Regions from separate parts of the Nocardiopsis eucommiae genome, predicted to be linked through region 3. Evidence: predicted binding sites of a transcription regulator. Region 3 holds the regulator's gene; each other region holds the start of a gene.

Region 1 (9,936 bases), on a different contig from region 3:
CCCTCCGGGGCGATCGGCGGCGGAGAACCCGGCAGCGTCAACCAGAGCCAGGCGCACCGGGGTTCGGCGTTCCAGTACGGCTGGTGGTCCTACGTGCACAAGGACCTGCGCTCGGTCCTGGGCCAGGAGGTGGACGGCACGCTCGGAGACCAGGTCTACTGCGGCGAGGGTGACGTCGACTCCTGCCGCACGGTGCTCCTGGACAGCCTCGCGGCGGCCGCCGCCACCCCGGCGGGCGACGTCTACCCCGGTGACGGCCACTGCTCGGCCGGTGACCAGCTCTGCGCGGACACCGTGATCCACCAGTCGGTGGGCGGCATCGACATGTGGCCGATCGCCTGGCAGAACAGGCCCACCTACCAGCTCGTCTACCAGTTCTCCGGCGGCAGGTGACCGGGGGCCGGTCCCGGCGGTGACGGACGCGGCCCGCGACCCCTCGACGACGGGGGAGTCGCGGGCCGCGATCGTGCATCCGTTGGGGGGATCTTGTGGTGTGACGGGTTTGTGTGGGTAGCTTAAGGACTACCCGAAACCACAGCGGGAGGGCCACGGGAACATGCCTGTCTGGCTGATCTGGATCATCCTCGCGGCCGGTCTCGGCGTCGCGGAGTTCCTCACCCTGACCTTCGTGCTGGGACTCCTGGCGGCCGCCGCCCTGGTCGCCGGAGTCCTCGGCGCCATCGGCCTCCCGGTGGTCGTGCAGATCATCGGTTTCGCCGCCGCGTCCGCCGCCGGACTGATCCTGGTCAAACCGATCATGGACCGCCAGCTCAAGCGCGGTCCGGACGTCCGTTCCGGCACGGCCGCGCTCGTGGGCCGCTCCGGCGTCGTGCTCCAGAAGGTGGACGCCGACAGCGGCAGGGTCAAGCTCCAAGGAGAGGAGTGGTCGGCACGCAGCCTGGACGAGGACCTGGTGATCCCGGTGGGGGCGCACGTCGACGTCATGGAGATCGACGGCGCGACCGCCGTCGTCTACCCGCGCGAGGCCCTGCCGGACCCACCCGAACTGCCCGAACGGAACCGTCCCGACCAGGACTGACCGGGACGGGCGCGGCGCACCCGCCGCAGAGCCGCGAGCTCCCCAACCGAACACGGAACCACGACCACAGCCACATCCCCGGACGAGGTGCGGAACATGGAATCTGCGATACCGCTCATCATCCTCGCCGTCCTGCTGGTAGCCGTCGCCCTGTCGGCGATCCGGATCGTCCCGCAGGCGCGCGCCTACAACATCGAGCGCTTCGGGCGCTTCATCCGCACCCTCGACCCGGGACTGAACTTCATCATCCCGGGGGTGGACCGGGTGAACACCAAGTTCGACCTGCGTGAACAGGTCTTCACCTCGCGCCCCCAGCCGGTCATCACCGAGGACAACCTCGTCGTCAACATCGACACCGTCCTCTACTACCAGGTGACCCAGCCCAAGGCCGCCGCCTACGAGGTGGCCAACTACATACAGGCCATAGACCAGCTCACCGTCACCACGCTGCGCAACGTCATCGGTTCCATGGACCTGGAGAAGACGCTCACCTCGCGCGAGGAGATCAACACCCGGCTGCGCGGGGTCCTGGACGAGACCACCGGCAAGTGGGGTATCCGGATCAACCGGGTCGAGATCAAGGCGATCGACCCGCCGCCCACCATCAAGGAGGCGATGGAGAAGCAGATGCGGGCCGACCGCGACAAGCGCGCGGCCATCCTGCACGCCGAGGGTGAGCGGCAGGCCCGCATCCTCAAGGCGGAGGGCGCGCGCCAGCAGGCGATCCTGGAGGCCCAGGGTGACCAGCAGGCGGCCATCCTGCGGGCCGACGGTGAGGCCAAGGCGATCGAACGCGTCTTCCAGGCCGTGCACACCAACAACGCCGACGCCAAGGTGCTCGCCTACAAGTACCTGGAGACGCTGCCGAGCCTGGCCGAGGGCGAGGGCAACACCTTCTGGGTGATCCCGGGTGAGCTGACCGAGGCGGTGAAGAACGTGAGCCACGCCTTCGCCGGTGACGCCGCCATGTCCGCGCCCTCCACCACCAAGGAACAGGCCCAGGAAGGCGAGTCGGATCGTCCCGCGCAGATCACCGGCCCGGATCCGGCCCGGGCCTCCGCCTCCGCGCAGGCGGCGCAGGAGGCCGCCGAGGCCGCCGAGCAGGCCGTCGCCGACGCCCGCGACGACGTGCGCAAGGCGGGTGCGCGGTTGGGAACGCCTCCGGACCCGCGCGAGCAGGAGTGAGGGGTGGAACTGCGACGGCGGGCCTCCGTGAGGGGGCCCGCCGTCGTGTGGTGAGGGGTCGTGTGACCGCCGGGGCGGGGCTCAGCGGCCCCGAGGAGCAGCCCCAGGGGCCGTTCCGTGACCGCCGGGCGGGGCTCAGACCAGCAGAAGCTTGCCGCTGGTGCCCCGCGAGGAGAGCGCGGACTGCGCCTCCCCCGCCTCGTCCAGGGCGTACCGGCCACCGATCCGCACGTCCAGGCCGCCCTTCTCCACCAGGGAGAACAGGTCACCCGCGCGTCCCAGAAGCTCCTGGCGGTCGGCCACGAAGTAGGCGAGCGAAGGCCGGGTCAGGTACACCGAGCCCGCGCTGTTGAGCCGCTGCGGGTCCACGGGTTCCACCGCGCCGCTGGACTGCCCGAACAGGGCCAGGACACCGCGCGGGCGCAGGGACTCCAGGCTGGCGTCGAAGGTGTCGCGGCCGACCCCGTCGTACACCGCCGCCACGCCCTCGCCGCCGGTGAGCTCGCGGACAGCCGGGGCCACCGGGGTCCGGGTGTACCGGATGATCTCGTCGGCACCCGCCTCCCGGGCGATCCGCTCCTTCTCGTCGGTGGACACGGTGCCGATCACCCGGGCGCCGCGGGCCTTGGCCAGCTGGGTGACGAGCAGCCCGGTGCCGCCCGCGGCGGCGTGCACCAGCACGGTCTCGCCCTCGGCCACGGGGTGGACCGCGTGGGTGAGGTAGTGGGCGGTCATGCCCTGGAGCATGAGCGCGGCGGCCTGTTCGGTGCTGACGGCGTCGGGGACCGGAACGAGCAGGGACGCCCTGACCACGGCCTGGTCGGCGTACCCGCCCGGCGCCATCGCCCAGGCGACCCTCTGGCCGACCCGGAGGTCGGTGACGCCCTCACCCAGGGCGGAGACCGTCCCGGCGGCCTCCATCCCGGGGACGTAGGGGAGCGGAACCCGGTAGGCGCCCGAGCGCTGGTAGACGTCGATGAAGTTGACGCCTCGCGCCTCGACGTCCACGAGCGCCTCACCGGGGCCCGGAGCGGGGCTCTCGGCCTCGGTCAGTCGCAGGACCTCGGGTCCGCCGTACTCCTCGATCACGATCGCGCGCATGGTTCTCCTCCGGGGCGGGACACCGCCGGGCCGGTGCGGGGCCGTCACGGCGCCCGCGTCGGAGGCCCGGCTCAGTCGACGTTGATCCTGTGGAGAGCGTAGTCCGTGTAGAGCGCGGCGAGCGGCTCGGTGCCCGCACCGGGGCGCATGACGACACCGACCCGGCGCCGCTCCTCGTCGTCGAGGTCGCCGTCGTCCGGCAGCGGCTGCTGGTCCGTGCTGGAGAGCACGAGCTCGTCGTTGACCCACATGCGCAGGTCCATGTACGGGTCCTCGCCCTCCTCGGCCACGTACTCACAGGCGAACTTGAGGTTGTTGGTGACGAGGTCCTCGACCCGGACGTCGTAGGGCAGGCCCTCGACCGCGGACTCCTCGTCGTGGAGGTCGAAGGGCTCGAACCCGGCCACCTCGGTGGTCTCGGCGATCGCGGTGTCCCCGCTCTCCTCGGTCACCCGGCGGATCTGCGCCTGGGCGCCGTCGAAGCGCAGGAGGGCCTCGTACATGGTGCGTTCCTCCTCGCCGTCCTGGTCCCAGCAGCGCACGCCCAGGCTGGACTCGGCGGGGCCCTGGATCGGTACCACGTTGGTGCTGATGAGGACGCGGTCCGGCGTCTCCCTGTCGAAGGGCACGATCGTGCCCCGTGAGGGGTAGAGCGTGGGGTCGAGCTGGAACACCACGGCGTTCTGCTCGGCCCAGTAGCCGTCCGAGTAGTCCGGGTCCCCGGGGTCGAAGGTCCGGGTGTCCGACCACCCCGGGTCGGTGGCGAAGTCCGTGACGTAGATGCTGGTGGTGTCCACCGGCGGTTCGTCCGATCGGGAGAGCAGGACGGTCGCGCCCACCCCCGCGACGAGGACCACCGCGAGGACGGCGCCGCCGATGAGCAGCACCTTCCTGCGGCCCGGGTCCCCGCCGTGGGGCGGGGCCGGGGGCTGCTCGGGGCCGCGGGGGCCGTTCGGACCGTTGGGGGGCGGGTACCCGGCGTGCCCGGTGTGGGCGGGGATCCCGTGGGAGGGGGAGTTCCCCGACCCGGGCTGCTGGTACTGGCCCGGGCCGACACGGTTCTGCGGCACGGGGCCGTGCCCGGCGTCGTGGTGCGGCGGCCGGTAGCCGCCGCTGGGGCCCTGGTGTCCGTATCCACCCTGCTGTGGGCCGGACCACGGTGCCTGGGGGTGGGAGGGAACCGGGGGGTACTGCTGAGGGTGCTCACCGGGCGGCACGGGCGGAGGGAACGGGGCCTGGTGGAGCTGGGTCCGCGGGGCCTGTGGCGGCGTGGGTCGCTGGTGCGTGTCCTCGTGCCGGGTTGGCAGGACGGCGCCAGGGTCGGAGGCCGACGGCTGGCCGTCGGGCGGCGTCGAGGCGGCCTCGGCCGGAACCTGTTCCTGGCGCCCCTGTTCCTGGAGGCCCGGTTCGGTGGGCTCCGGAGGCTGGCCCGGCACCGGGGTGCTGCTCGGCGGCGCCCACGACGTGGTGATCGTCCGACGCACCTCCGCCTCCTCCGGATCCTGCTGCCCGGTCAGGTGGGCCAGCAGCTGCTGGGAGGTGGGGCGGTTCTCGGGCTTCTTGTCCAGCGCCGCCGTGACCAGGTCCACCAGGCTGGGGTCGAGCCCGTCCAGCTTGGGTGACGCGGTGGAGATGTTGTGCAGGACCGCCGGGACGGTGCCCGCGTCGAAGGGCGCCCGACCGATGCCCGCGAAGGCGACCAGACAGCCCCACGCGAAGACGTCGGCCGCCGCCGTGGCCTGTTCGCCCAGGATCAGTTCCGGCGCCATGTAGGAGGGGGTGCCCATGAGCTGGCTGGAGCGGGTGACCGCGTCGCTGGCGTCGTCCAGGGCACGGGCGATCCCGAAGTCGATCACCTTCGGGCCGACCGGGGACAGCAGGACGTTGGCGGGCTTGAGGTCCCGGTGCACGATCCCCGAACCGTGGATGGCGGTCAGCGCCGCCGCGACGCCCATCGCCAGCCCGTCCAGGGTCCCGCCGTGCATCGGCTCGCCACCGCGCACCGCCTGGTCCAGGTTGGGGCCCGGCACGTACTCCGAGACGATGAAGAGGGGTTCTCCCTCCAGGCGGGCGTCGATGACCCCGGCCGTGGAGAAGCGGGCGACCCGGCGCGCGGAGGCGACCTCGCGGGCGAAGCGCAGTCGGAAGGACTCGTCGTCGGCCAGGTCGGGGTGGATCAGCTTGACGGCCACGGCACGGTCGGCGGCGTCCCTGGCCAGGTACACGGTGCCCATGCCACCGCGTCCCAGACGGCCGACGATGCGGTAGCCGTCGAGTTCGCGCGGGTCTCCGGCGCGCAGGGGTTTGCCGCTTTCGTGTCCGTTGGACGTCACAGTTGGGGGTCCCTTGTATGGATCGTGTGATTCGCGTCTAACAGCGTACCGATCTCGACACGCCGACGCGTTCCGGTTGTTGACGGCCGTTCCGGGCGCGGAAGCGGGTCGGAACTGGGCCGATGCGAGTCGTGGCGGACGGTTCCGCGACGCCGGTCGGGTTCGGGCGCGGGGGTGCTACGGGAGGTGATGTCGGGAACGCGGAATAGGTTCCACGGAACCCCCGCCTTCGCTAGGATTCGAATACGTGTTCGAACGCCTGGCCGTACTTCCCCACGGACGGGCGCTCCGGCGGCGTGCCTCGTACGCGCGGCCGGACACCAGCCAGGAGGAGTCGGTCGATGCTGGGGGGAACTGTCGTGGGACGGTACTTCGGGGCGAAGGTCACGGTCGTCGAGGACGGGGGCCGACCCACCCGGTTCACCTGGGACGGTCGCGTGTACGGGGTGCGGAGGATCATCGACCACTGGGTCACCCTTCGGCGTGACTGGACTCCCGGCAACGGGTCACAGGTTCCCGAACGCGGACACTGGCGGGTGGAGGCGGGCTCCGCCTACGCGCAGGGCGTGTACGAACTCCGGCACGACGGCACGACCGGCGAGTGGACGCTCAGCCGCGTCTGGGGCTGAGCGCACGACGCCGCCTCCCCGCACGCCCCGGGGCCGCTTCTCGCACACCCGGCCGGTTCCCGCGCGTCCTCGGGCGGCTCTCGTGCACCCGGCCGGTTCCCGCGCGTCCTCGGGCGGGTTCGGGTGCCCCCGGGCGGGGAGCCGGCTCCCGCGCGCGCGGTGAGCGGCGGGAAGGCTCGTCGGGTGCGGCCCCCTCAGAGGATGTCGCTCGGGACCAGTCCGTACGAGGCCAGGTCCGAGCGGCCCTCGTGCAGGGGCATCGCGTTCCGGTCGGTGCCCTCCCGCTGGAACCCGGCGGCCTCGGCCACCCGGCACGAGCCGGTGTTTCCGGTGGCGGCCTTGAGTTCCACGCGCTGGAACCCCTGGCCGAGGGCCCATCGGGACACCGCCACGACGGCCTCGGTGGCCAGTCCGCGACCCCGGCCCCACGGCGAGATCCAGTAGCCGATCTCGGTGACCATCGCCGCCCACTGCGTACGCAGCAGCGCCACCGACCCCGTGAACCGACCGGACTCCCGGTCGACCACGGCCCAGTGCTGGCCGTCGCCTCCGGTGCGGATGGCCGGGGCGAGGCGCAGACAGAAGTGCTCGGCCGACTCCCGCGTGTAGGGCAGCCCGGGCGCGGGCAGCGGGATCCACCGCTGGAGCTCGGGGTCCACGCACGAGGCGTGGACGTCGTCGATGTCCCGTTCGAGCAGGGACCGCAGGCGCAGGCGCTCGGTCTCCAGGATCACCGCGGGCATGATCGGAGCGCTCTGGACGGTGGCCATGCGAGTGTTCCCCCTGTTGCGTACGGACGGCCGTTCCGGGCATCGCTCAAGATACGCCTCCCGGGGGTGCGGGGTACGGCGGTGCACCGTCCCCCGCACCCGACCGGCCCGGTGGCGGAACGCCGGAACGTCCCGCCACCGCGGGGGTTCAGAGCAGGCCGCGCGCGACCCGCTGGCGGATGACCGTGTCGAACACCTCGGAGAAGGCGTTGCCCGGGCACTCGGTCTGGAGCCAGTCCCGGTGCCGTGCCACCGCCTCCTGTTCGGTCGCCGCACCGGTGTCCGGGTGGACGTACTCGATCCTCTCGGACGGGTCCACGCCGGTGAGCGCGCACAGGATCCGCAGGACGTCGACGAGGGAGTCCTGGGCCGCCTGGGTCGGCAGCTCGTCGGTGAAGTCACCGAGCAGGCACACGCCGATGTTGCCGTGGTTGAACCCGAACGCGTGGCCGGCCGTCACGGACTCGGCCAGGCCGGGCAGGGGAACCCCTCGGAAGATCGGGAGACCGCCGCCCGAGTGGCGCCCCTCGTAGACCACGCCCCGGGGGTCCACCAGCAGGTGGTAACCGACGTCGCCCCACCCCTGCTGGACGGCGTGCAGGTGGTACACGGCCCGCATGTCCGCCGCGTGGTCGTCGGTGGTCGCCATCGCCGTGTGGTGCACGGTCAGCGCCTGCACGCGGTGGAACTGGGCGGGCCAGAGGTCCTCGCCGTCGTCGCCGAAGCGCAGCGACTCGTCGGCGCCCCACCCCGCCCGGGTGCGTACCCGCAGGGTGGATCCGCCGGTGAGGGTGGTGACCCCGTCGTCCTCGGCGGACAGGGACACCCGCTCCTGTCCGCCGAACCGCAGCTCCTCACCGTCGTGCAGGTTCACGGCGGTGAGGTCGGCGCCGTCCGCGCCGCGCACCTCGTAGCCGGTCGCGCCCTGGGGTGCCCGCGCCATGGCGGAGGCCGTGGGCGCCAGGTGTTCGGGTCCGGCCGTGTGGAAGTGCAGTTCCCGCCAGTCGCTCAGGTCTCCCCCGGCGGTCTCGAAGCGCACGGCGGCCCCCTCGGAGACGGCCGTGGGCGCCTGGGTGACGGAGACGAGGTCGAAGCGGCGCTCGGGGCGTACGAGGGTGCCGGTGGAGCGGGCCTCCTCGGCGAGGACCCTGGGCGCGGTCAGGGTCGTGGAGGTCTCCGTGGTGGTCCGTGCGGAGGCGCTGGCGGAGGCGAGCAGTGCGGGGGCGAGCGCGGACAGGCCGGTGACCGTGGTGGCACCGGCGAGGAAGTGACGCCGTCGCATGGAGGGTTCGTTCCGTTCTTGTGGGGGCTGATGCCGGGTTCAGGGGCTTTCGGGTACGGAAAAGCGTGCCACAGGGGAGTGACGCCCGGCGCCCGCCGCGCGGGCGTTGACGATCCCGTCATGGGTCGCGGCGCCGGGTCAGGTCCTGGCCGTAACCGTGGGTCTGCCCGAACCGAAAGCCCTTACCTGGACCGATGCCCGGCCCCGGAGACCAGAAAATATACGGAGGGTGTTCGAGTCGTTGCTCAGTGCGGTGGCGGGGTGGAAGGTCGGTACTCGGTTCCAAGTTTTGCCTGGTGGGGGCGGTGTGGCGCGTCCCGCCAGGGAGGGCTCGGCCCGTCCGTGCCCCGCCCCGGACGGGCGGCGACCGCCCGTGGACGGGGTGCGAACCCCCTCCGGTCGCGGACCGTGACTCCCGTACACAGCCCGCACCGGGGCGGACTCTGGCACAGTTGATGGTGACTTGAGGACCCCGGCATTTCTGCCGGGGCGAGCCGCGCCGGGTCGGGGGGACCCGTGCGAGCGGCATGACCGCCGCGGACTACGCTGGGCCGGATCGTCACGGACCAGGTGGAACCGGGCAGCTCACTGACCTCTTCTTCTCTTCTCTTCTTCGGGGAGTGACCATGACCAACGACGACCGCGAGGACCTCCGTCGCGGTGAGCAGGAGGGCTCGTGGCACAGGGGCACCGGCCCCCTGCCCGGCCTCGGCGGCCTCCTGGACGGACTGCCCGAGAGCGGCAAGGGCGCCCAAGCGCGCGCTCCCGGCCCGGTCGCACCGCAGCAGAACCCGTTCCGGAACTCGTTCCCGGGGGCCGAGCCTCCGCCGCACGCGCCCGGCCACCCTTCCGCCGTCGAGCCCACGCCCCCGGCTCCGGCGCCCACGGCCTTCACCACACGCCCGCAGCAGGCCAGGCACCAGGCCCACCCCGAACCCCGGCCCCCGACCGGAGCGGCACAGGCCGAACCACGTCAGACACGGACCGCCGAGCAGCACGAGCCTCCCGTCGCCCCTGAGCGTGACCCCCGGTTCAACGTCATCCCCTTCCGCTCGGGCAGCCGCCACTCCGGCCCCGCGCAACCCGAACCCCCTACCCCGGCCGAAGCCCCCCAGCCCGACCCCGCGCCCCCCGAGGCCGCCGGGACCGGGACCGAGCGGCCCGAGCCCATCACGAACCCCGGCCCCGTGGAAGAGAACCGCGCGGCCGCCGAACCGAAGCAGAGCGACACCGTGCACGCACACGAAGCAGCGGCACCCCTGGAGGTACCGCAGCACTCGGGTCCGCACCAGCGGCCCGAACCGGAGGAAACCCGGACGGCGGCGGCCCCGGCCCTGGTCCCCGCCATCCAGGCCGCTCGTGAGGCGCTGAACGCCGAGACACGGGGAGCCGAGCGGACTCCCGAAGCGGCGGACACTCCCGCCGACCCATGGAGAGGAGGATCCGGCCACGCCTTCGACGACGCAGAACGCGCCGCCGTCTACCGCGCCATCCGAGAGCGGCGCGACGTCCGGGCGGGCTTCCTGCCCGAGCCGGTCCCCGCCGACGTCCTCACCCGCGTCCTGGAGGCCGCGCACCAGGCCCCGAGCGTCGGACA
Region 2 (9,936 bases), on a different contig from region 3:
AGGACCCCCTGGCCCCCGCCCGCGTCAGTCACCCCGCGCCTGCCGGGCCGGTCACCTCACTCGGCCGGAGGGCCGGGGCCGGAGGGCGCGGGAGCGGACTAGCCCTCGTTGGTCGCGGGGGCCTCTTCGCCGCTCTTCTTCCTGCGACGCGCCAGGTAGGCGGCGGCGCCACCACCGGCGGCGATCGCCGCACCGGCCGCGATCAGGCCGGCGAGCGGAGAACCGGTCTGGGCCAGGGGCTGGGCGTCCTTGGCCTCCGTCTTCGGGACGGTGTCCGAGTCGCGCTCCTTGACCGGCGGGTTCTTGGCGTCGTCGTCGCCACCGTCGTCGCCACCACCGTCGACCGTGCCGGTGGTGATGCCCGCGGCGCTCTCGGCGATCAGGAAGCCGGAGACGATCTCGTCGCCGACGCTGAAGGTGATGTACATGTCGGTGATGGCGTCGTTCCAGACGAACCCGGCGTCCTCGGTCTCGTGGACCGCGCTGACGGGCTCCAGCGACACCACGAGGTCGACGGTCTCGCCCTCGACGTCGGCCTGGAGGGTGGAGGCGCCGAGGACCCCGGCGTCGAAGCCGTGGTTGACGGCCCCGTCCCAGCCCTGGCTGGTGGAGACGCTGGCACCGTGGATGGTGGCCTCGAGCAGGACGTCGCTGCCGGCGTCGACCAGCTCGGAGTTCTCCTCGTCGAGTTCGATGACGTCGGCGGAGGCCGTCGTGTTCTCCGCGTCCTCGTCGTCACCGTCCTCGGCCGGGTCGGAGGGCTCCTCGGTCGGCTGCGTGGTGGGCTCCTCGGTCGGCTCCTCCGAGGGCTGGTCGGTGCCGCCGTCGTCCGGGACGTCGGTGCCACCCTCGTTGTCACCGTCCTCGGGGGTCTCCTCGCCCTCGGGAGCGTCGTCGCCCTCGGTCGCGTCGTCCTCGGCGTCGTCCTCGTCGTCGTCCGGGGTCTCCTCGTCCTCGTCCTCGTCCTCCTCGGGGTCGAGGATGCCGGGGAGGTCGGCCTCGGTGATGACGATGCGCGCGGTGTCGACCACGGCGGTGCCGGTGGCCCCGCTGGAGTTCACGGTGGCCGTGGTGGTGCCCTCGACGGTCAGCCACTCACCGATGGCGCCACTGAAGGAGTCCGAGACCGTCTGGTCCTTGGTGATGTAGGTCTGCGTGGGCGAGGAGGCGCCCAGGGCCGAGGCGTAGCCCCACCCGTAGGTGTCGGCGTGGGCGGGCGAGGCGGCGCCCAGGGTGAGGGCGCCCAGCGCGGCGAAGGCGACACCGCCCTGGAGCACGCGGCGTGCGGAGATTCGAGAAGCGTTCTTCAAGATCAATCCTCGTGTGGATCGTCCAGGCCCACATGGGTCGGGGCCAGGCCTGGTCTGGGCTTCCACCGCCGGAACACAAAGGCGGGAAGTCTCGGAACGCGGAATCACGGACCAGGGTCGAATGGGGGACGGCCAAGGCACACAGAAGCCTATGACCTGCGAAAATAGAGAGCTTGCGCGGTTTCGGCCCGCAGAGGGCAAGAGCCGGAAGAACCGGCTGAGTTGCTTTCCATTCCCTACGATGACAATACAGTCCAGCCAAAGATCAAATGCATGATCACTGATCTCGAAAACATCACAATGAACCTTTGAATGCACTGAGTAACCGCGCTCGATAATTCTGGTTATTCTTTTGGATTCAGGTAAACCTTCTCCCGGCCGGAGCGTCTTACAAGGAAGACGTCGGCTGTGAGGACACCCGACCGGCGCCCGTTCCGCGTCCGCACCGGCCGGAACCACCGGCCGGTGTGGCACGGGTCACCTCCTCTCGGCATAATGCGAACCATGAGTTCCCCCCTGCCTTCCCGTGTCCGCCCTCCGCGTGTGCGTCCGCCCGGCCGGGGACGGCCCCGGCACCGTCCGACGGACGACCGGAGCACCCGGGACGCACACGCGAACGCGCGATAGCGCACCTACGAACCTCGTGAACTGCACAATGGGGACCATGCCTCTGACACCGGCGGACATCCGCAACAAGAAGTTCCACACGGTGCGTCTGCGCCCGGGTTACAACGAGGAGGACGTGGACGCGCTCCTCGACCGGATCGAGGCGACGCTGGTCGCGCTGGAGGGCGGGCCGCGCACCGGACCGCTGCTCACCGCGGACGAGATCCGCAACTCCCGGTTCCGCACCACCCGGATGAGCCCCGGCTACCGCGAGGACGAGGTGGACGACTTCCTCGACCTCGTCGTCGCCGACCTCGCCGGACGCGGCCTGGGCCAGCCCGCCGCGCCGCCGCCCCTGCCTCCGCGCCCGGGCCAGGACGGGCCCCGCCCGCCCCACCCCGGCCAGGGGACGGGGTACGCGGACCCGCGCCGTCCCGGCCCGCCGCCCGGCACCCCGGCGGACGGCCCCCGGATGGCGCCCCAGGACATCAGGGAGAAGCGCTTCGCCACCACCCGACTGACCACCGGCTACAACGAGCAGGAGGTGGACGAGTTCCTGGACCGCGCCGAGTACACCCTGGAGGTCCTTCTCCAAGGGAGGCCGGACCGCGCCACGCTCAGCTCCGCCGAGGTGGAGCGCGTCCAGTTCGCCACCACCCGGGCCCGCCCGGGGTACGACCCGGCCCAGGTCGACCACTTCCTCGACGAGCTCGCGGAGGAGTTCCGCCGGTACGAACACCCCTGAGCCCGGACACGCCGCCTCCGCCACACCACACGAAGGGAAGCGGAAAGTAATATTTAGGCACAGGGAGTAGTCATTCCCTGACACGGGCGGCCCGAGGGGAGCAGTGTGCGACATTCCATGCCGTCTTGGGGGACCTCACCGACCAGCGCGGTCCACGGGGTCCCCGGCTGCACCGCCGCCCCCGGACCGTGGTCGGCGCACCAGCCCTCCCCACAGGCGAGCGAACCGTACCCCGCCGACTCCGACGAGGAGGTCGTCCCGGCCTCGGCTCACCCCTGGGAGAGACCGTTGCTGGCCCTGGCCGTGACGGTGACGCTGGCGCTGACCGCGGTGCTGCTGCGCCTGGTGTGGTCGGTGTCGGGTTCGCTGCTGTGGACGGCGCTGGCACTGGTCACGGTGCCGTTGGTCTGCTGGTCGGCGCGCGGCCTGCGGTACGCCCGCGAACGCGCCGAGTCGGTCCGGATCTCTCCGACCCAGTTCCCCGAGGCGTACCGGGTGGTGGGTTCGTTGGCGCGGGACATGGGGCTGGCCCGGCGCCCGGAGGCCTACGTCCGGCCGGGGCCGGTCTCGGTGCGCGCGGACGCCGCCGCGCACGGACTCCGGCGCTACCTGGTGCTGCCCGACGCGGTCTTCGACGACCACGGCCTCCCCCGGGACCGGGAGGCCCTCGCCTTCCTCGTCGCGCACCAGGTGGGCCACCTCGCCGCCGGTCACACGGGCTACTGGCGGCGGGTGGCCACCCTCGGCGCCGACCTGGTCCCCGGCCTCGGCTCGGCGCTGTCCCGGGCCTGCGAGTACACCGCCGACAACCACGCCCACGCGCACGTGCCCGAGGGCGCGCACGGGGTGCGGCTCTACGCCGGAGGCCCGACCCTGTACCGGCGGGTGAACCTGGGCGAGATGGCCGCCCGGGCCCACACGGACCGGGGCTGCTCGCTGCTGCTCTATCACCTGCTCTCCCGACACCCCGGCAACACCCGCCGCATGGCCGCCCTGCGCGACCGCGACCGCCGGGGCCGGGTGTTCCTGTAGCCCGCCAGCCCCGGCATCCACCGCTGCGACCAGGAGCTTCTCCACGAAGCGCGACCCGCGCCACCCTCAGGAGACTTGACGTGTTCGAACAGGTGTTCGATAGACTGTCCCTCGTGAGTCTCCTGAACGACCAGATCAACGTCCGTTCCACCGACCGTGGTCACCCGGTCCGGTTCACCTGGCGCGGCCACACCTTCCGTGTGCGCCGGATCATCGGTGACTGGCCCGCGCGGCCCGGCGCCCCGGGCGTACCCGCCACGCACATCCACCTGCTCCGGGTCGCGGCCGAGTCCGAGACCGGCCAGCCCAGCATCATCGACATCTCCCGTGACGCCGCCTCGGACCGCTGGACCATGCGCCGCCAGTGGAGCTGACGGACGTGTCCCGCCCGCCGCTCGGCTGCCCGGACGTACTCCTCCAGGGCGTGGCGCTCGGTGGCGCCGTTCAGCAGCGAGCAGGGCGGTCCGGAACCGATCAGCGGACGTAGTACGGCTCGCCCTCGTCGCGGCGGGCCCAGCGGATGCGTTCGAGGACGCGCTCGGCCATGGGCGGCGTCTCGGACTCCGTGAACCAGTCCACGTCCAGGCTCTCGTCGCCGTCGATCCTGGGTTCGCCTCCGACGGGGCGGCAGCGGAAGGCGAGGTCGAGGAACTGCACCCGGTCGCCGTTGGGATAGGTGTGCGGCTCCTGAGCGACCACGCTCACCAGGCGGTCCACCTCGACCCGTACGCCTGTCTCCTCCCACACCTCGCGGACCACCGCCTGGGCGGGCTGCTCCCCCGGTTCGAGGATGCCGCCGGGGGTGGCCCAGCGTCCGTCGTCGGAACGCTGGTGCAGCAGCACCCGGCCGTCATCGTCGAGCACCACTCCGGTCACCCCCACCAGGGGGAGGAGGGAGTGGCCGACGTGCTCGCGCATCTGGGTGACGAAGTCCGGGACGGGCATGCACACGACACTAACGCCGTCCCCCGTGCCTCCCCTCGATCAGCCACGCCCACGGCGGAGTTCGGCGTACTCGTGGTCCAGGATCGACATCAGGACCGCGTCGTGCCAGGCGCCGTCCCAGCGCAGGTGCTGGCGCCACACGCCCTCGCGGACAAACCCCGACCTGGCGTAGGAGCGTTCGGCGTTGGGGTTGAAGGCGAACACCTCCAGGGCCACCCGGTGCAGCCCGGCTGTCGCGAAGGCGTACTCCAGGACCAGGTCGGTGGCCTCGGTGCCGTAGCCCCGGCCGGTCCACGCCATGGAGTTGAGCGCGATCCGGTAGTGCGCCTCGGCGTTGTCCGGGTCGAGGTCGAGCAGCGCGCAGTCTCCGACGGCCGTGCCGTCCGGGGCGCGGATCAGCCAGTCGGCCCGGTCGTGCCGGTGCTCCCGCTCCGTGAACACGCGGCGCAGCTGTTCGGGGGTGAACTCCTGGTGGGTGCCGGTGAGCCTGCGCACCTGCGGATCCATGTCCACGAGGGCGGGGATGACCTCGTCCGCGTTGGCCGCGCCGAGCGGTTCCAACCGCACCCGTTCCCCCACGAGGACGGGTTGGTCTCGGAAGACGTCTGCAGGCACCATGATGGGAATCCAACCAGCGCCCCGCAGACGGGGGCAACGGGATTTCGAGGGGGCGCGGTGGCGGCCGGTACCGGCACGGCGGGTCTGCACACCATCCGTGAGAACAACCTCCGCGCGGTGCTGCGGACCGTCCGGGCCCTCTCCCCGTGCTCGCGTGCCGCCGTCGCCACGGCCACCGGACTGAACAAGACCACCGTGTCCAGCCTGGTCAGCGACCTCATGGAGCGCGGTCTGGTCCGGGAGACCGGGCAGACCCCGCAGCGCCGGGTGGGCCGACCCGGTGTCCTTCTGGACCTGGACGACCGTTCCGTGGCCGCCGTCGGCGTGGAGGTCAACGTCGACTACCTCTCGGTGGTCGCCGTGGACCTGGCCCACCGGGATCTGGTGGTGCGGCACGTGCCGCTGGACGCCCGCTCCGTGGGGGCGGAGGCCTGCGCGGCCCGGATCGCGACGGTCCTGCGGGAGGTGACCGGCGAGCCCGTGCTGGAGGGCCGCGCGGTGGTCGGGGTGAGCGTGGCGGTTCCCGGGCTGATCGACTCCCCCACCGGCACGGTCACGCGGGCGCCCAACCTGGACTGGCGGGACGTGCCTCTGCGCGACCTCCTCCGCTCGGAGCTGGCGGGTTCCGCCCTCGCCGGCGCGACCGTCCTGGTCGACAACGACGCCAACCTCGGCGCCATGGCCGAGTACCGGTTCGGCTCCCTGGCCGGACTCACGGACCTGGTGTACGTGACCGGCGAGGTGGGGATCGGCGCGGGGGTGCTCACCGGCGGTGAGCTGCTGCGCGGCGCCGCCGGTTCCGCCGGGGAGATCGGCCACCTGGAACTGGCCGCCGACGGCCCGGAGTGCTCGTGCGGGCGGCGGGGCTGTCTGGAGGCGCTGGCCGGGATCGGGGCGATCCTGCGTGCCGCCCTGCCGGACCGGGTCGCGGACCGTCCCCTGGAGAGCCGGGACGTCGCCGCCCTGGTCGACCTCGTGGTCGAGCGCGCGTCTGCGGGTGACGGTCCGGCCGTCGCCGCCCTGGAACGCGCCGGAACCTGGCTGGGACGCGGGGTGGCGACCCTGGTCAACGTGGTCAACCCCGGGGCCGTGGTGGTGGGCGGGTACTTCGTGCCGCTGGCCCCGTGGCTGCTCCCCAGCTGTCGCGCGGCGGCCGGGGCGCACTCCTTCGCCCCCGAGGCGGGCGGGTGCCGGGTGGAGCCCTCCGCCCTCGGCATGAGCGCCGCGTCCCGTGGCGGCGCCGCCGTGATGATCCACGGCCTGGACTCGGGTGCCCTGCCGCTGCCGTAGTCGGAAACGTGGTGGCCTCGGTCGAGTACGAACTCACCCGTGCGGTGTGGGATGAGCGGGAGCGGGCGTGACCACCGCCCGGATCGGGGTGGCGGAGACCGTTGACAATTAGTTGGGACTCTATACAAACTGGCGGGGTCCGACGCCCTCCACGGACCGACCCCCCCGGGAGCACACATGTCCGACCTCCGCCCCACCCCTGAGGACCGCTTCAGCTTCGGCCTGTGGACCGTGGGCTGGCGCGGCGTCAACACCTTCGGCGACCCGGTCCGTCCGGTGCTCGACCCGGTGGACGCCGTGCACCGCCTCGCGGACCTCGGCGCGTACGGCGTCACCTTCCACGACGACGACCTGATCCCGCCGGGCAGCACCCCCGCCGAGCGGGAGGCGATCCTCCGGCGCTTCCGAGGCGCCCTCGACGCGACCGGCGTGCGGGTGCCCATGGTCACCACCAACCTGTTCAGCCACCCGGTCTTCCGGGACGGCGGGTTCACCTCCAACAGCCGGGACGTGCGCCGCTACGCACTGCGCAAGGTCGTCCGCAACATCGACCTCGCGGTCTCACTGGGGGCCCGGACCTTCGTGTGCTGGGGCGGCCAGGACGGCGCCGAGACCGAGGCGGGCAAGGACCAGCAGGCCGCTCTGGACCGCCTGCGTGAGGCCTTCGACCTGCTGTGCGCGTACGTGCTCGACCAGGGGTACGACCTGCGCTTCGCCATCGAGCCCAAGCCCAACGAACCGCGCGGCGACGTCCTGCTGCCCACGGTCGGCCACGCCCTGGCCTTCATCGAGCGGCTGGCCCACCCCGAGATGGTGGGGGTCAACCCGGAGGTCGGCCACGAGCAGATGGCCGGGCTGAACTTCGCGCACGGCGTGGCCCAGGCCCTGTGGGCCGGCAAGCTCCACCACATCGACCTCAACGGGCAGCGCGGCGTCAAGTACGACCAGGACCTGCGCTTCGGCGCGGGCGACCTCAAGGAGGCGTTCTTCCTGGTCGACCTGCTGGAGCGCTCCGGGTACGAGGGCCCCCGGCACTTCGACTTCAAGCCGCCGCGGACCGAGGACGCGTCCGGGGTGTGGGAGTCCGCGGCGGGCTGCATGCGCAACTACCTCCTCCTGAAGGAGCGGGCCGCCGCCTTCCGCGCCGACCCGGAGGTGGTCACCGCCCTGGCCGAGTCCCGGGTGCCCGAGCTGTCCGAACCCACGCTCTCCCCGGGTGAGGGAGTCGCGGACCTGCTCGGGGAGGAGTTGGACCTGGAGGAGGCGGGGCGGCGCGGATACCACTTCGAGCGGCTGGACCAGCTCGCCCTGGAGCACCTGCTCGGCGCCCGCTGACAGGGGGCGCCCCCGGCGAACGGGGGACGTTCGCCGGGGGCGCGGGGGGCTCGGAGTCATCCGAGCGGTCTCTGGTCAGTGGACGAGGGCGTCCGGAGCGCGTTCCCGGGCGGCCTCCGGAGGGCGCTCCCGAGCGGTCTCGCGCTCGTCGTAGAGTCTCGCGAACTCCCGGGCGCGCTGCCGGTAGCGCCTGGTCCAGGGGCCGAGGAAGAGCAGGTACGCCAGGAACAGCAGGGTGAACGTCGCGGTGAGGCGGAAGTCGGAACCCGCTCCGTCGAGCAGGTAGCTCATGGTCGCGAGCGCACCGAACAGCAGTGCGCCGACCACGCTCACGACGTTGACGGTCCTCGGGGAGTTGATCCTCGCCTCCGCCTGGGCGGCGAGGACCCGGGCGACCCGGTTGACCTCGTCCCGTTCGTGGAGGCCGCCGCGGCGCAGCTGGCGCTTGGCCTCCAGCAGGTCCACCGGATCAGTGTCCGGCTGCAGCGTCGAGGTGCCCAGCGTCCGGCGCAGGAACGCGGGCATCAGCCACACCATGAGGGCGCCCATGATCACGACGGGGGCCGCCGCGCCGAGCAGGACCGGGACGGCGGACGCCCAGTCGTCGAGCAGGATCACGCAGAGGACGAATGGCGGGAGCAGCCCCACGAGAAGGGCGACTGACACGGCCCTGACGGCGTAGGCACGCGGGTGGTTCTGCGCGTAGACCTGCATCCGGCCGAACAGGGCCCTGGGATGTCGGCGAGCGGACCGGGGGTGTGTCGTGGGCTCGTTCATGCCGAACCCACTACCCGGAAATCCCGTTACCAATCCGAGACTCTCGGTGGGGATGTCGATGACCGGCTTCTCGCCCGGGCGTCGTGGGCGTCGGCCACGGCCCGTGCCCTGCGCCTGGACCGGAGGTCCGAGGGGACGGCCACGACCACTATCACCACGAAGACAAGGCCCGTCGCCAGGAAGAACACGGACGTCCCGCTCCACGCACCGTCCGAGGTGTACCGGTTGAGCGCGTTGAACAGGTTCAGCACGCCGAAACCGCACAGCAGCAGCACCGACAGCCACAGCCGCTGTCTCAGGACCTGCGCGGCCAGGATCCGGGCGACCCTGTCCGCCTCGGGCAGGCCGGTCAGCTCTCCCGACCGGAGCACCCTTCTCGCGGCGCGCAGGTCGGCGGGACGGGTCCCGGCGGGGAGCCGGACCCCGGGCGGTGCCGGGTTCACCAGCACGGCGAGCAGCACCAGGAAGAGGGGGAGGCCCAGGGCCGCTCCCACCAGGACCAGGAGGAAGCGCGCGGCGGCGGAGAGGTCGAGGGTGAGGAGGAAGGCGAGGAGCGCGGTCAGGACGAGGAGCAGCACGGAGGCGACTCCCGCGACACGGCGCGCGTGGCGGGGGTCGTTCTGGATGCGGACCTGGAACCGGAGCAGGGGGTCGAGGAGGCGGCGGGGGGACCGGGGGGAGGGGGTGATGTCGTCGATGGACCCATTGTCCCCGAAGGAGGGAGACCCCGCGGGTTGTCCACAGGGGGACGACCGCCCCGCTTCGGGGCGGTCCGGCCGGGCGACACCCGATCCTCTCCGGGCAGGGCACCGCGCCTGCCGGAGGAGGGCACGGGAGAGGAGGGGTGTCAGCGGCGGTCACGGTCCCGGGAGGGGGCCCGGAACCCTGGTTCGGGCTAGCCGGCCTGGCGTTTGGCCTCCAGGGCCTCCATCGCCGCGACGGCGGTGGCGACGGTCTGGTGAACGGGAACCTGACGGTGCAGGCCGACCAGTCGGACGACCTTGGTGACGCGTTCGTTCAGTGCCGCCAGTGACAGGGAACCGTCCCGCTCACGGACGTTCCGATAGGCGTTGATGATGACGTTCAGCCCGCTGGAGTCCATGAAGTCCAGGGCGGACAGGTCCAGGATCAGCCACGGACCGTGGTCCTCGATCGCGGTCCTGATGTGTTCCTGGAGGTCGGCGGCGGTCGCGATGTCGAGCTCTCCCTCGATCGCGACGATGACGCTGCGGCTCTCGAACCGCGTGCTCAGTCCAAGCCTGTGCACGTTCACTCCTC
Region 3 (9,936 bases):
GCCCCCGGAGGACAGCAGTTCCCTGCTGGATCGGATACGCGACAGGTTCACGCCCGCGCCGGAGCCGCCCTTGAAGATCAGCCCCTCCTCCTTGTACCAGTCCAGGATCGACTCCATCGTGTCGTCCACGGAGAGGATGAAACACGCGGAGACCTGGGCCCTGGACGAGGTTCCGACGTTGAACCAGACCGGCGAGTTGAAGCTGAACAGCTGGTGGGCCAGGGCGTACTTGAGTTCGTGGTCGAAGACCTCGGCGTCCTGCCCCGTGGCGAAGTAGCCGTGCTCGCGTCCGGTGCTCGTGTACACGTCGACGACCCGGTCGATGAGCTGCTTGAGGCTGGTTTCGCGTTCCGGAGTGCCGACGGCCCCGCGGAAGTACTTGCTCGCCACGATCTGGGTGGCGTTCACCGACCAGGTGGTGGGGAACTCGACGCCGCGCTGCTCGAAGTTGACGGTGCCGTCGCGCCAGTTGGTCATGACGACGTCGCGGAGTTCCCATTCGAGGGTGTCGTAGGGATGGACGCCCTCGGTGGTGTTGACCCGGCCGACGCGCAGGCCCCCGCCCTCGCGCCTGGTCGTACCGCTCGTCTTTCGCGCCATGGCGGCGCCTCCCCCGAAGGTCATGCGCGGACCCGGCGGTGACCGCGCGGACGTTCATGTGTTCGGGATGGTGCGGAGGTACGGTGTTCGCCGTGCTCCCGCCCACCTCGCGGTGGCGGTTCCGGGTTCCCTACCCGGTGGTGTCGACCGCGGGCTCCGCCTGGCCCTCGCGGTCCTCTCGCAGGCTGGCGATCTCGGCCTCGAAGTCCGCGAGGCTCTCGAACCCGCGGTAGACGCTGGCGAAGTGCAGGTAGGCGACCTCGTCCAGGTCACGCATGGGACCCAGGATGGCCAGGCCGATCTCGTGGGCGGGCACCTCGGCCACGCCGCGCCCCCGGATCTCCTCCTCGACCTGCTGGCCGAGCTTGGCCAGCGCGTCCTCGGAGACGGGGCGGCCCTGGCAGGCGCGGCGCACCCCGGCGATGATCTTGGTACGGCTGAAGGGTTCGGTGACCCCGGACCGCTTCGCCACCATGAGCAGGACCGTCTCCTGCGTGGTGAAGCGGCGTTCGCAGACGGGGCAGGTCCGACGGCGCCGGATGGCCGCGCCGTCGTCGGTGGACCTGCTGTCGATCACCCGGGTGTCCGGATGACGGCAGAACGGACAGTGCATCCCGGTTCACCTGGCTTTCCTGTACCCGACCAACAACCCTTGGAGTCTACTTAACCACAACTTATTGACCACGGCCCCCGCGTCAACACCAGATGTTGTGGTCGAACCTAGGCGCTCAGGCGGACACCCGCAACCCGGCCCACGGCGTGTCCCCAATCCGGCGGCGGAGGCCGCCAAGGAACGGGGTTCGAGGAGGTGGAAACGGGGGTGCGCGACTCCGGAAGCCGAATCCCAGGATAAGGGGGCGGGGACGCGCCGCCCGACGCCCGCCACACCGAACCGCCGACCGAATTCCCCTCCCCCCCGAGGCCGTGGAGCGACGGCGGGGCACGGCGAGACGAACCCCATACCGGATCCCGCATTCGACGGACAACGGCCACCGCACGCGTGTACACACATAAGTCCGGCCACCGGAAATCGGCGCGTGAAAACACAAAGGGAAATCCCTCCGCGACCCCGTCCACGGACTCTCGAACGCTTGTTTGATATCACCGTGTGCAACGACTAAAGTTGACCTTGATTTCACACCGGCTTCGCCGTCCGGTCCGCGTGGCCGGTGACCGGCCGCACACGCGCCCTGACCGAACCGAACACCGAGGAGGCCCGGCCGTGCCGGAGGAGAACCCCGGAGCCGTCGGCTCCGGACCCACCACCGTTCTTTCGCCCGTCGGCGAACCGGGCGCGTCCGTGCCCGACACCCCCAGGCTCACCGCGCGCCAGCAGAGTGTCCTCAACTGCATCCAGAGGTACGTCCGGGAACGGGGGTACCCGCCGTCCATCCGGGAGATCGGGGACACCGTCGGCCTGTCCAGCCCCTCCAGCGTGGCGCACCAGCTGAAGGTGCTCCAGCGCAAGGGGTACCTGCACCGGGACCAGAACCGGCCACGCGCCGTGGAGCTGCGGACCCCCGGCAGGGAGACCTCCCAGACCCTCACCCAGGAGGAGCTCACCGCCGACTCCACCAGGGCGGCCTCGGTCCCGCTGGTCGGCCGGATCGCCGCCGGTGGCCCGATCCTGGCGGAGGAGGCCGTGGAGGACGTCCTCGCGCTGCCGCGCCAGCTGGTCGGTGAGGGCCGCCTCTTCATGCTCACCGTGGTGGGCGACTCGATGATCGACGCCGCGATCACCGACGGCGACCTGGTGGTCGTCCGTCAGCAGCAGACGGCCGAGAACGGTGACATCGTCGCGGCGATGCTGGACGACGAGGCGACCGTCAAGGTGCTGCGCAGAGAGCCGGACGGGCACGTGTGGCTGATGCCGCGCAACGACGCCTACGAGCCCATCCAGGGTGACGAGGCCACCATCCTCGGCAAGGTCGTCACGGTCATGCGCAGGGTCTGAGCGCGGATCCCCGAAGCCGGGGGCGGTGGGTGGGCCGATACGCTGAGGACGTGTCGTCACCTGTCTCCGCCCCCGTGTCCCCCTCCCCGACCCGCGCCCTCCTGGCCGCGACCCTGGCCGCCGGGACGCTGCTGGTCTCCGCCTGCGCGCCCAGCGACGGCGGTGACGGGCCCGCCCTTCCCGGCGCCTCCGGGCAGGAGCGCGAGGTGTCCTTCGAGGGGGGCGGCTTCACGGTGCCCGGCACCTTCACCACCCCCGGGGGTGACGGGGGCACCGTCCCCGGGGTGCTCATCATCTCCGGTAGCGGCCCCACCGACCGGAACGGCAACGGCCCCGGGCGCCCCGAGGCCAACACCAACCTGAACCTCGCCCGTGTGCTGAGCGGGGCCGGTGCGGCGTCGCTGCGCTACGACAAGTTCGGCAGCGCCGACCCGGACGCCATGAGCGAAGCCGAGGAGGAGGCCCTCGACCAGCCGGTCGACCCCCTGGTCTTCGAGCGGCAGATGGCCGCCGCCTACGCGGAACTGGTCGCCCAGCCCGAGGTGGACCCCGAGCGCACCGTCATCCTGGGCCACAGCGAGGGCGCCCTGTTCGCCCTGCGCGCCCATGAGGTCCTCGACGCCGAACCGGCCCTGGTGCTGGCCGCCCCGCCCGGCACGCGCATGCTTGACCTGATCGACCGACAGCTGTCCGAGCAGGTCCGCACCGCCGAGGCCCAGGGCGGCGTCGGCGAGGTGACCGCCGCGACGATGCTCTCCGACCTGCGGGCGGGCCGGGCCGCGGTGCGCTCCGGCTCGGAGCTGCCCGAGACCGACTCCACCGGCCTGTTCGACGCGAACGGCGCGGACTACCTGGCGTGGATCGACTCCTTCGACCCGGTCGAGCTGGCCGAGGAGCTGCCCGGGGACACCCCGGTCCTGGTTCTGTGGGGCGACCGGGACGCCCAGGTCAACGAGGAGGAGATCGACCGGCTCATGACCGGTATGGACGGTGCCGAGCGGGTGGACCTGCCCGGCGCCGACCACATCCTGCGCGAGTACGACGACTCCCCCGGCGCCGCCGCCCTCGACGCGGACCGCGCCTTCTCACCCGACGTCACCCCGGCCCTGGAACGGTTCCTCGGCGGTCTGCGTTAGGCGGTCCCCGGACCGCGGGCCACCGGCCGGACTCGGTCGATCGCCCGGATCACCCGGGCGGGGACGCCCGCGAGGAAGTCCCGGCCGCCGGAGCGTTCCGCGACCGCGACGACGCCGGGCCGCCTCGCGCGTCGACGGCCGCTCCGCCGCCACCGGCGGGAGCATCCGCGGAACACGCCCTAGTCGTCCTGGTCGTCCCCGGAGGCGGGCAGCCGCTCGACGACGGCACGGGCGAGGACTTCGGCGTCCTCGGCCGCGACCGCCCCGTCCACGGACCCCACCGCGTCGTAGTCGGTGGCGGCGGTGTAGCAGGACTCGACGTACAGGTTGGAGACCCGCACGCCCACACAACCCACCTCGAACGCGCCCTCCTCCACCCACGTGAGGGCCTCGTCGCCCAGGCCGTCCACCGGCTGGGCGTCGTTCCCTCCCGCCGTGGAGCGCAGGGTGTCGGCGGCGGTCTCCTGGCCGCCCTCGACCGGGGCGGCGACCATGACCAGGGTGGCGGCGGAGGGCACGGACTCGCCCGCACCCTCGGGGGTGGCCCAACGGCACTGCCAACCGGTCCCGAAGGCGTCCTGGGCGGTGCCGACGGTCTCCTCGATCTCGCTCTCGTAGCCCGGCACGAGTTCCGCCAGGGCCTCGGTCTCGCCGACCCCGCACTCGGGCGCGGCCTCGAACTCGCCCTCTTCCACGCCGTTGCCCAGCAGGTACCAGGCGAGCCAGCCCGCGAGAGCCAGCACGGCCACGATCAGGACGACGAGCAGGGTGACGGCCAGGCCCCGGCTCTGCGGCGGTGCGGCACCGGGGTCCTCCGGCTGACCGAAGTGCCGGGGTTCGGGATACGGGCCGGTCACAGGGCCTCCCCCAGCTGGTCGGCGAAGGCCACGATGGTCTCCTCGGCACGGTCGAAGGCCACCGGGTCGTCCTCGTCCACGGCGGTGTAGGAGACGCGGACCAGCAGGTTGTCGGTGTGGAAGGCGAGCTCTGCGGTGCCGGGGACCTGGCCGCGCCAGACCTCGGCCTCGGCTCCCGACCCCAGAACCACGGACGCGCCGCGCGGGGGCACGAGCGCGGCCTGGGCCAGGGCGGCGGACGCGTCACCGGTCACGGTCGGCTCGGCGGAGGCGTCGGTGAAGCGCGCGGTCAGGTCCACCCTCAGGACCCCCTGCTGGTCACCCCCGAGCCCGGCCGTGGTCCACACGCACGCGGTGCTGTCACCGCCCGCCAGGGGGCCGCCGTCGTCCGACTCCAGGACCGCCCCGGGCAGCGCCTGGGCGACCGCGTGCTCGGGGACCACTCCGCACGGGGGCGCGGCGGTGTAGGCGTCACCGCCCCCGGGCTGGTCCGGGTCGCCCCCGGCGATCCAGAGGCCGCCTCCGACGGCGGCCGCGGAGACCACCACCGCGCCCGTCACCACGATCGCCGCCCGCACCCAGGGTCGTGGTCCAGCACCCGTCGCAGAGCCCACCCGGCCACCGCCTCCCAATCAGTTGTCACGCTCAAGGTAGAGGGCGGTGGTCGCCACCGCGACCACCGCCCCGCGCGACGGATCAACCGACGACGATGTTCACCAGCTTGGGCGCGCGGACGATCACCTTGCGCACGGTCTTGTCACCGATGAAGCCCTGGGCCTTCTCCGAGGCCAGCGCCAGGCGCTCCAGCTCGGCGGGGTCGATGTCGGGGGACACCGACAACTTGTCGCGAACCTTGCTCTGCACCTGCACCACGCAGATGACGGACTCCTGGACCACCAGCGCCGGGTCGGCCTCGGGCCAGTTGCCGACGGCCACCGAGCCGCTGTGGCCCAGCTTCTCCCAGCCCTCCTCCGCGATGTAGGGCGCGAACAGGGACAGGGCGACGGCCACGAACTCGGCCGCCTCGCGCACGGCCGGGTCGGCGGCGCCGGGGCCCGAGTCGATCGCCTTGCGGGCGGCCGACACCAGCTCCATGCAGCGGGCGATGGCGACGTTGAACCGCTTGTCCTCGACCAGCGCCGTGATCTGCTCGATGGAGCGGTGCGTGAAGCGGCGCAGGTCGGTGTCGCCGGTGGCCGGGTCGGCGCCGGGGACGCTGGCCGCTCCGGCCTCGCTCATCACGCGGTAGGCGCGGTTGAGGAACTTCTGCGCGGCGACCACGGACACGTCCGCCCAGTCGACGTCCTCCTCGGGCGGGGAGGCGAAGAGCATGGTCAGCCGGACCGCGTCCACACCGTAGGCGTCGATCTCCTTGCCCAGGTCGACACCGTTGCCCAGCGACTTAGACATCGCCCGGCCCTCGTTGATGACCTGGCCCTGGTTGGTGAGGCGGCGGAAGGGCTCGGTGAAGTCGAGCATGCCCATGTCGTACAGGACCTTGGTGAAGAAGCGCGCGTACATCAGGTGCAGCGTCGCGTGCTCCTTGCCGCCGATGTAGTGGTCGACGGGGCCCCACTTGTTGACCTCGTCGGTGTCGAAGGGGGCCGTGTCCAGGTGCGAGGAGACGTAGCGCAGGAAGTACCAGGACGAGTCCACGAAGGTGTCCATGGTGTCCGTGTCGCGCTCGGCCGGACCGCCGCAGGACGGGCAGTCCACGTGCAGCCACTCCTTGGCGGCGGCCAGCGGGGAGATGCCCTTGGGGGCCAGCTCGGCGCCCTGGAGGTCGGGCAGCGTGACCGGCAGCTGCTCGTCGGGGACGGCCACCTCACCGCACGAGGGGCAGTGGATGATCGGGATCGGGGTGCCCCAGTAGCGCTGGCGGGACAGCAGCCAGTCGCGCAGGCGGTAGTTGACCGTGGCGTCGCCGGTGCCGCGCTCGCGCATGATGCCGATGATGCGCTCGATGGCGTCGGTCTTCGTCAGGCCGTCCAGCGGGCCGGAGTCGCGCAGCACGCCCTCACCGGCGGTGGCCACGCCGGTCTCGGCGGGGTCGGCCTCGCCGGTCTCGACCACGACCCGCACGGGCAGGTCGAACGCGAGGGCGAAGTCCAGGTCGCGCTGGTCGTGCGCGGGGACCGCCATGATCGCGCCGTGGCCGTATCCGGCCAGCACGTAGTCGGCGGCCCAGACGGGCATGCGCTCGCCGTTGACCGGGTTGATCGCGTGGCGGCCCAGGAACACGCCGGTCTTGGGGCGCTCGGTGGTCTGGCGCTCGATGTCGGAGAGCTTGGCGACGTCCGCGCGGTAGGCCTCGAAGGCCTCGCGCTGCTCGGGCGCGCACAGGTCCTCGGCCAGGTCGGCGTCGGCCGCCACCACGAAGAAGGTGGCGCCGTACAGGGTGTCCGGGCGGGTCGTGTAGACGGTGACCGGCTCGTCGCGGCCCTCGATCTCGAAGTGCACGTCGGCGCCGCTGGAGCGGCCGATCCAGTTGCGCTGCATGGCCAGGATCTCGTCCGGCCAGCGGCCGTTGTCCAGCTGGTCCATGTCGTCCAGCAGGCGCTGGGCGTAGTCCGTGATCTTGAAGTACCACTGGTTGAGGGCGCGGCGCTCGACGTCGGCGCCGCAGCGCTCGCACCTTCCCTGTACGACCTGCTCGTTGGCGAGCACGGTCTGGTCCTGCGGACACCAGTTGACCAGGCCGTCCTTGCGGTAGGCCAGCCCCCGCTCGAAGAAGCGGGTGAACAGCCACTGGTTCCACTTGTAGTACTCGGGGTCACTGGTGTGCAGGCGGTGCGACCAGTCCAGGGCCAGGCCGTAGCGGCGCATCGAGGAGGCCTGGGTCTCGATGTTGGCGTACGTCCACTTGTAGGGGTGGTCGTTGTTCTTGATGGCCGCGTTCTCGGCGGGCAGGCCGAAGGAGTCCCAGCCGACCGGGTGCAGGACGTTGTCGCCGCGCTGGAAGCGGTAGCGGCCGATCACGTCACCGATGGCGTAGGCCTCCGCGTGGCCCATGTGCAGGTCACCGGAGGGGTAGGAGAACATGTCGACGATGTAGGAGCGGGGGCGCGTGTCGCCCGGGTCCATGGTGGCCTCGAACGGAAGCTCGGCGGCCCAGCGCGCCTGCCACTTGTCCTGGAGGGCGCGGGCGTCGTAGGTGTCGCCCGTCGTCTGGTCGCCGTCTACCGCTGTCATCGCTGAGTGTTCCTTAGCCGGTTCTGGGTGTGTTGCCTTCAGGTTAGCGGCTGCGGTACCCGGCCGAAGACCGGATTTCCGCCATCCGGGACGCACCTCGAACCTGGGCGTCCTCACGGAGGGTGATCGCGACACCGGTGGTCTTTCGGACCCTCGGCCCCTCCACACCGACCGCTCGGTTTGTTACTCTGCCGTCAAAGTGGCGCAGAACACGCGATTCAGGTCACACCCTGTCTCTCGTCTCACCGGTCCGGATTCACTTGTCTGCGGAGGCCCCCATGTTCAACCTGTCCGCTCTCCTGGAGGACGGCGCCCGTTCCGCGCCCGAGAAGGAGTGCCTGGTCTTCGGTGACACCCGGCTCAACTACGCGATCACCGACATGATCGCCAACCAGGTGGCCAACCTGCTCGTCTCCCGGGGTGTCCGTCCGGGTGACCGGGTGGCGCTGGCCAGCCCCAACCTTCCGTACTTCCCGTTCGTGTACTTCGGCGCGCTGAAGGCGGGCGCCGTGGTCGTCCCCCTGAACGTCCTGCTCACCCCACGTGAGATCGCCTACCACCTGGAGGACTCCGGCGCCAGGGCGCTCTTCGCCTTCACCGGAAGCCCCGAGCTCCCGCTGGGCCAACGCTCCTTCGAGGCGTTCAACCAGGTGGAGGGCTGCGAGATCTTCGTGGACATGCCCGCCACCGCCGGGGCCACCGAGTCCACCATCGAGGGCACCGACACGATCTGGGCGGCGTTGGCCGGACAGCCGGGCACGTTCGAGACCGTGCAGTCCGGGGCCGACGACACGGCCGTCATCATCTACACGAGCGGCACCACCGGCAAGCCCAAGGGCGCCGAACTGAGCCACCACAACCTGATGATGAACGCGGTGGTCGCGTCCAGCCTGGTCAACGCGCACCCCGACGGACGCGACGTGTCCCTGACCGTCCTTCCCCTCTTCCACATCTTCGGCCAGACCGTGATGCTGAACGCGTCGCTGTACCGCCACGGCACCATGGTCCTCATGCCGCGCTTCGACGGGGACCAGGCGCTGGAGCTCATGCAGAAGGAGGGCGTCACCGGGTTCGCCGGGGTCCCCACCATGTACTGGGGTCTGCTCAACGCCGCCCGGAACGCCGAGCTCGGCCGGTACGACCTGGAGGGCATCGCCGCGAACGTGGTCGACGCCGTCTCCGGTGGTTCGGCCCTGCCCGGTCAGCTGGCCGAGGACTTCACCAAGCTCTTCGGCGTGGGCATCAAGGAGGGCTACGGCCTGTCCGAGACCTCCCCCGTGGCCTCCTTCAACAACCCCGCCACCGGCGCCAAGACCGGCTCCATCGGCCGCCCGGTCTGGGGTGTGGAGATGAAGCTGATCGACCCCGAGTGGAACGAGGTGGTCGGGGAGGGTGACCGGGACCCGGTCGGGGAGATCGCGGTCCGGGGACACCTGGTGATGAAGGGCTATCACCACCGCCCCGAGGTGAACGCCGAGGTGATCAGGGACGGGTGGTTCCGCACCGGGGACATCGCCCGCCGCGACGGGGACGGCTTCTACTTCATCATCGACCGTTCCAAGGACATGATCATCCGTGGCGGCTTCAACGTGTACCCCCGCGAGGTCGAGGAGGTGCTGATGACCCACCCGGCGGTCAGCCTGGCCGCCGTGGTGGGCGTGCCGCACGAGAGCCACGGGGAGGAGGTCAAGGCGTTCGTGATCCTCCAGGAGGGCGCCGAGACCTCCGTCGAGGACCTGGTCGCGTTCGCCCGCGAGCGGCTGGCCGCGTACAAGTACCCGCGCCACGTCGAGTTTCGCACGGAGCTGCCGATGACCTCCACCGGCAAGATCCTCAAGCGCGAACTGCGCGACGCCTAGGAGACGGTGCCCCGGTCGTCCGACCGGGGCACCGCGCCCTCACGGGGCGACCATCCTCCGCGGTCCTCGCGGTTAGCCCTTGACGGCACCCTGGACCAGGCCGGAGACCATCCATCGCTGGACGAGGATGAAGAACACCATCACCGGAATGGTGATGATCGTCGAGGCCGCCATCACGTGGCCCCAGTCGTTGGCGTACTGGCCGAAGAACTGGCGCAGGCCCACGGCGACCGTGTAGTTCGTGCTCTGCGTCATGAAGGTGAACGCCAGCACGAACTCGTTCCAGGCGACGATGAACGAGAAGATCGCCGTGGCCACCAGCCCCGGGGCCACCAGCG

What was found. Region 3 encodes LexA, which represses DNA repair genes until DNA is damaged. Its sites were predicted from a motif close to TCGAACANNTGTTCGA; they were not measured.
Region 1: the regulator LexA is predicted to act here: its motif matches at 5,898-5,913, upstream of ACRWK8_RS13245 (DUF6504 family protein).
Region 2: the regulator LexA is predicted to act here: its motif matches at 3,778-3,793, upstream of ACRWK8_RS04305 (DUF6504 family protein).

What each region holds. Positions count from the first base shown of each region.
Region 1 is NZ_CBDRIY010000017.1:53,568-63,503, forward strand. It holds gene ACRWK8_RS13220 (penicillin acylase family protein) at 1-393, shown strand, start outside; gene ACRWK8_RS13225 (NfeD family protein) at 557-1,039, shown strand; gene ACRWK8_RS13230 (SPFH domain-containing protein) at 1,136-2,224, shown strand; gene ACRWK8_RS13235 (quinone oxidoreductase family protein) at 2,360-3,325, opposite strand; gene ACRWK8_RS13240 (serine/threonine-protein kinase) at 3,397-5,658, opposite strand; gene ACRWK8_RS13245 (DUF6504 family protein) at 6,000-6,287, shown strand; gene ACRWK8_RS13250 (GNAT family N-acetyltransferase) at 6,482-7,057, opposite strand; gene ACRWK8_RS13255 (peptidoglycan recognition protein family protein) at 7,206-8,339, opposite strand; gene cobT (nicotinate-nucleotide--dimethylbenzimidazole phosphoribosyltransferase) at 8,966-9,936, shown strand, end outside.
Region 2 is NZ_CBDRIY010000004.1:189,529-199,464, reverse strand. It holds gene ACRWK8_RS04320 (LPXTG cell wall anchor domain-containing protein) at 99-1,310, opposite strand; gene ACRWK8_RS04315 (DivIVA domain-containing protein) at 1,966-2,661, shown strand; gene ACRWK8_RS04310 (M48 family metallopeptidase) at 2,779-3,693, shown strand; gene ACRWK8_RS04305 (DUF6504 family protein) at 3,807-4,067, shown strand; gene ACRWK8_RS04300 (NUDIX hydrolase) at 4,168-4,638, opposite strand; gene ACRWK8_RS04295 (GNAT family N-acetyltransferase) at 4,678-5,256, opposite strand; gene ACRWK8_RS04290 (ROK family transcriptional regulator) at 5,314-6,546, shown strand; gene xylA (xylose isomerase) at 6,724-7,881, shown strand; gene ACRWK8_RS04280 (hypothetical protein) at 7,957-8,658, opposite strand; gene ACRWK8_RS04275 (hypothetical protein) at 8,685-9,236, opposite strand; gene ACRWK8_RS04270 (STAS domain-containing protein) at 9,554-9,925, opposite strand.
Region 3 is NZ_CBDRIY010000001.1:66,113-76,048, reverse strand. It holds gene ACRWK8_RS00360 (vitamin B12-dependent ribonucleotide reductase) at 1-600, opposite strand, end outside; gene nrdR (transcriptional regulator NrdR) at 731-1,213, opposite strand; gene lexA (transcriptional repressor LexA) at 1,901-2,554, shown strand; gene ACRWK8_RS00345 (alpha/beta hydrolase family protein) at 2,605-3,690, shown strand; gene ACRWK8_RS00340 (hypothetical protein) at 3,870-4,547, opposite strand; gene ACRWK8_RS00335 (hypothetical protein) at 4,544-5,125, opposite strand; gene leuS (leucine--tRNA ligase) at 5,244-7,739, opposite strand; gene ACRWK8_RS00325 (long-chain-fatty-acid--CoA ligase) at 8,018-9,598, shown strand; gene ACRWK8_RS00320 (carbohydrate ABC transporter permease) at 9,671-9,936, opposite strand, start outside.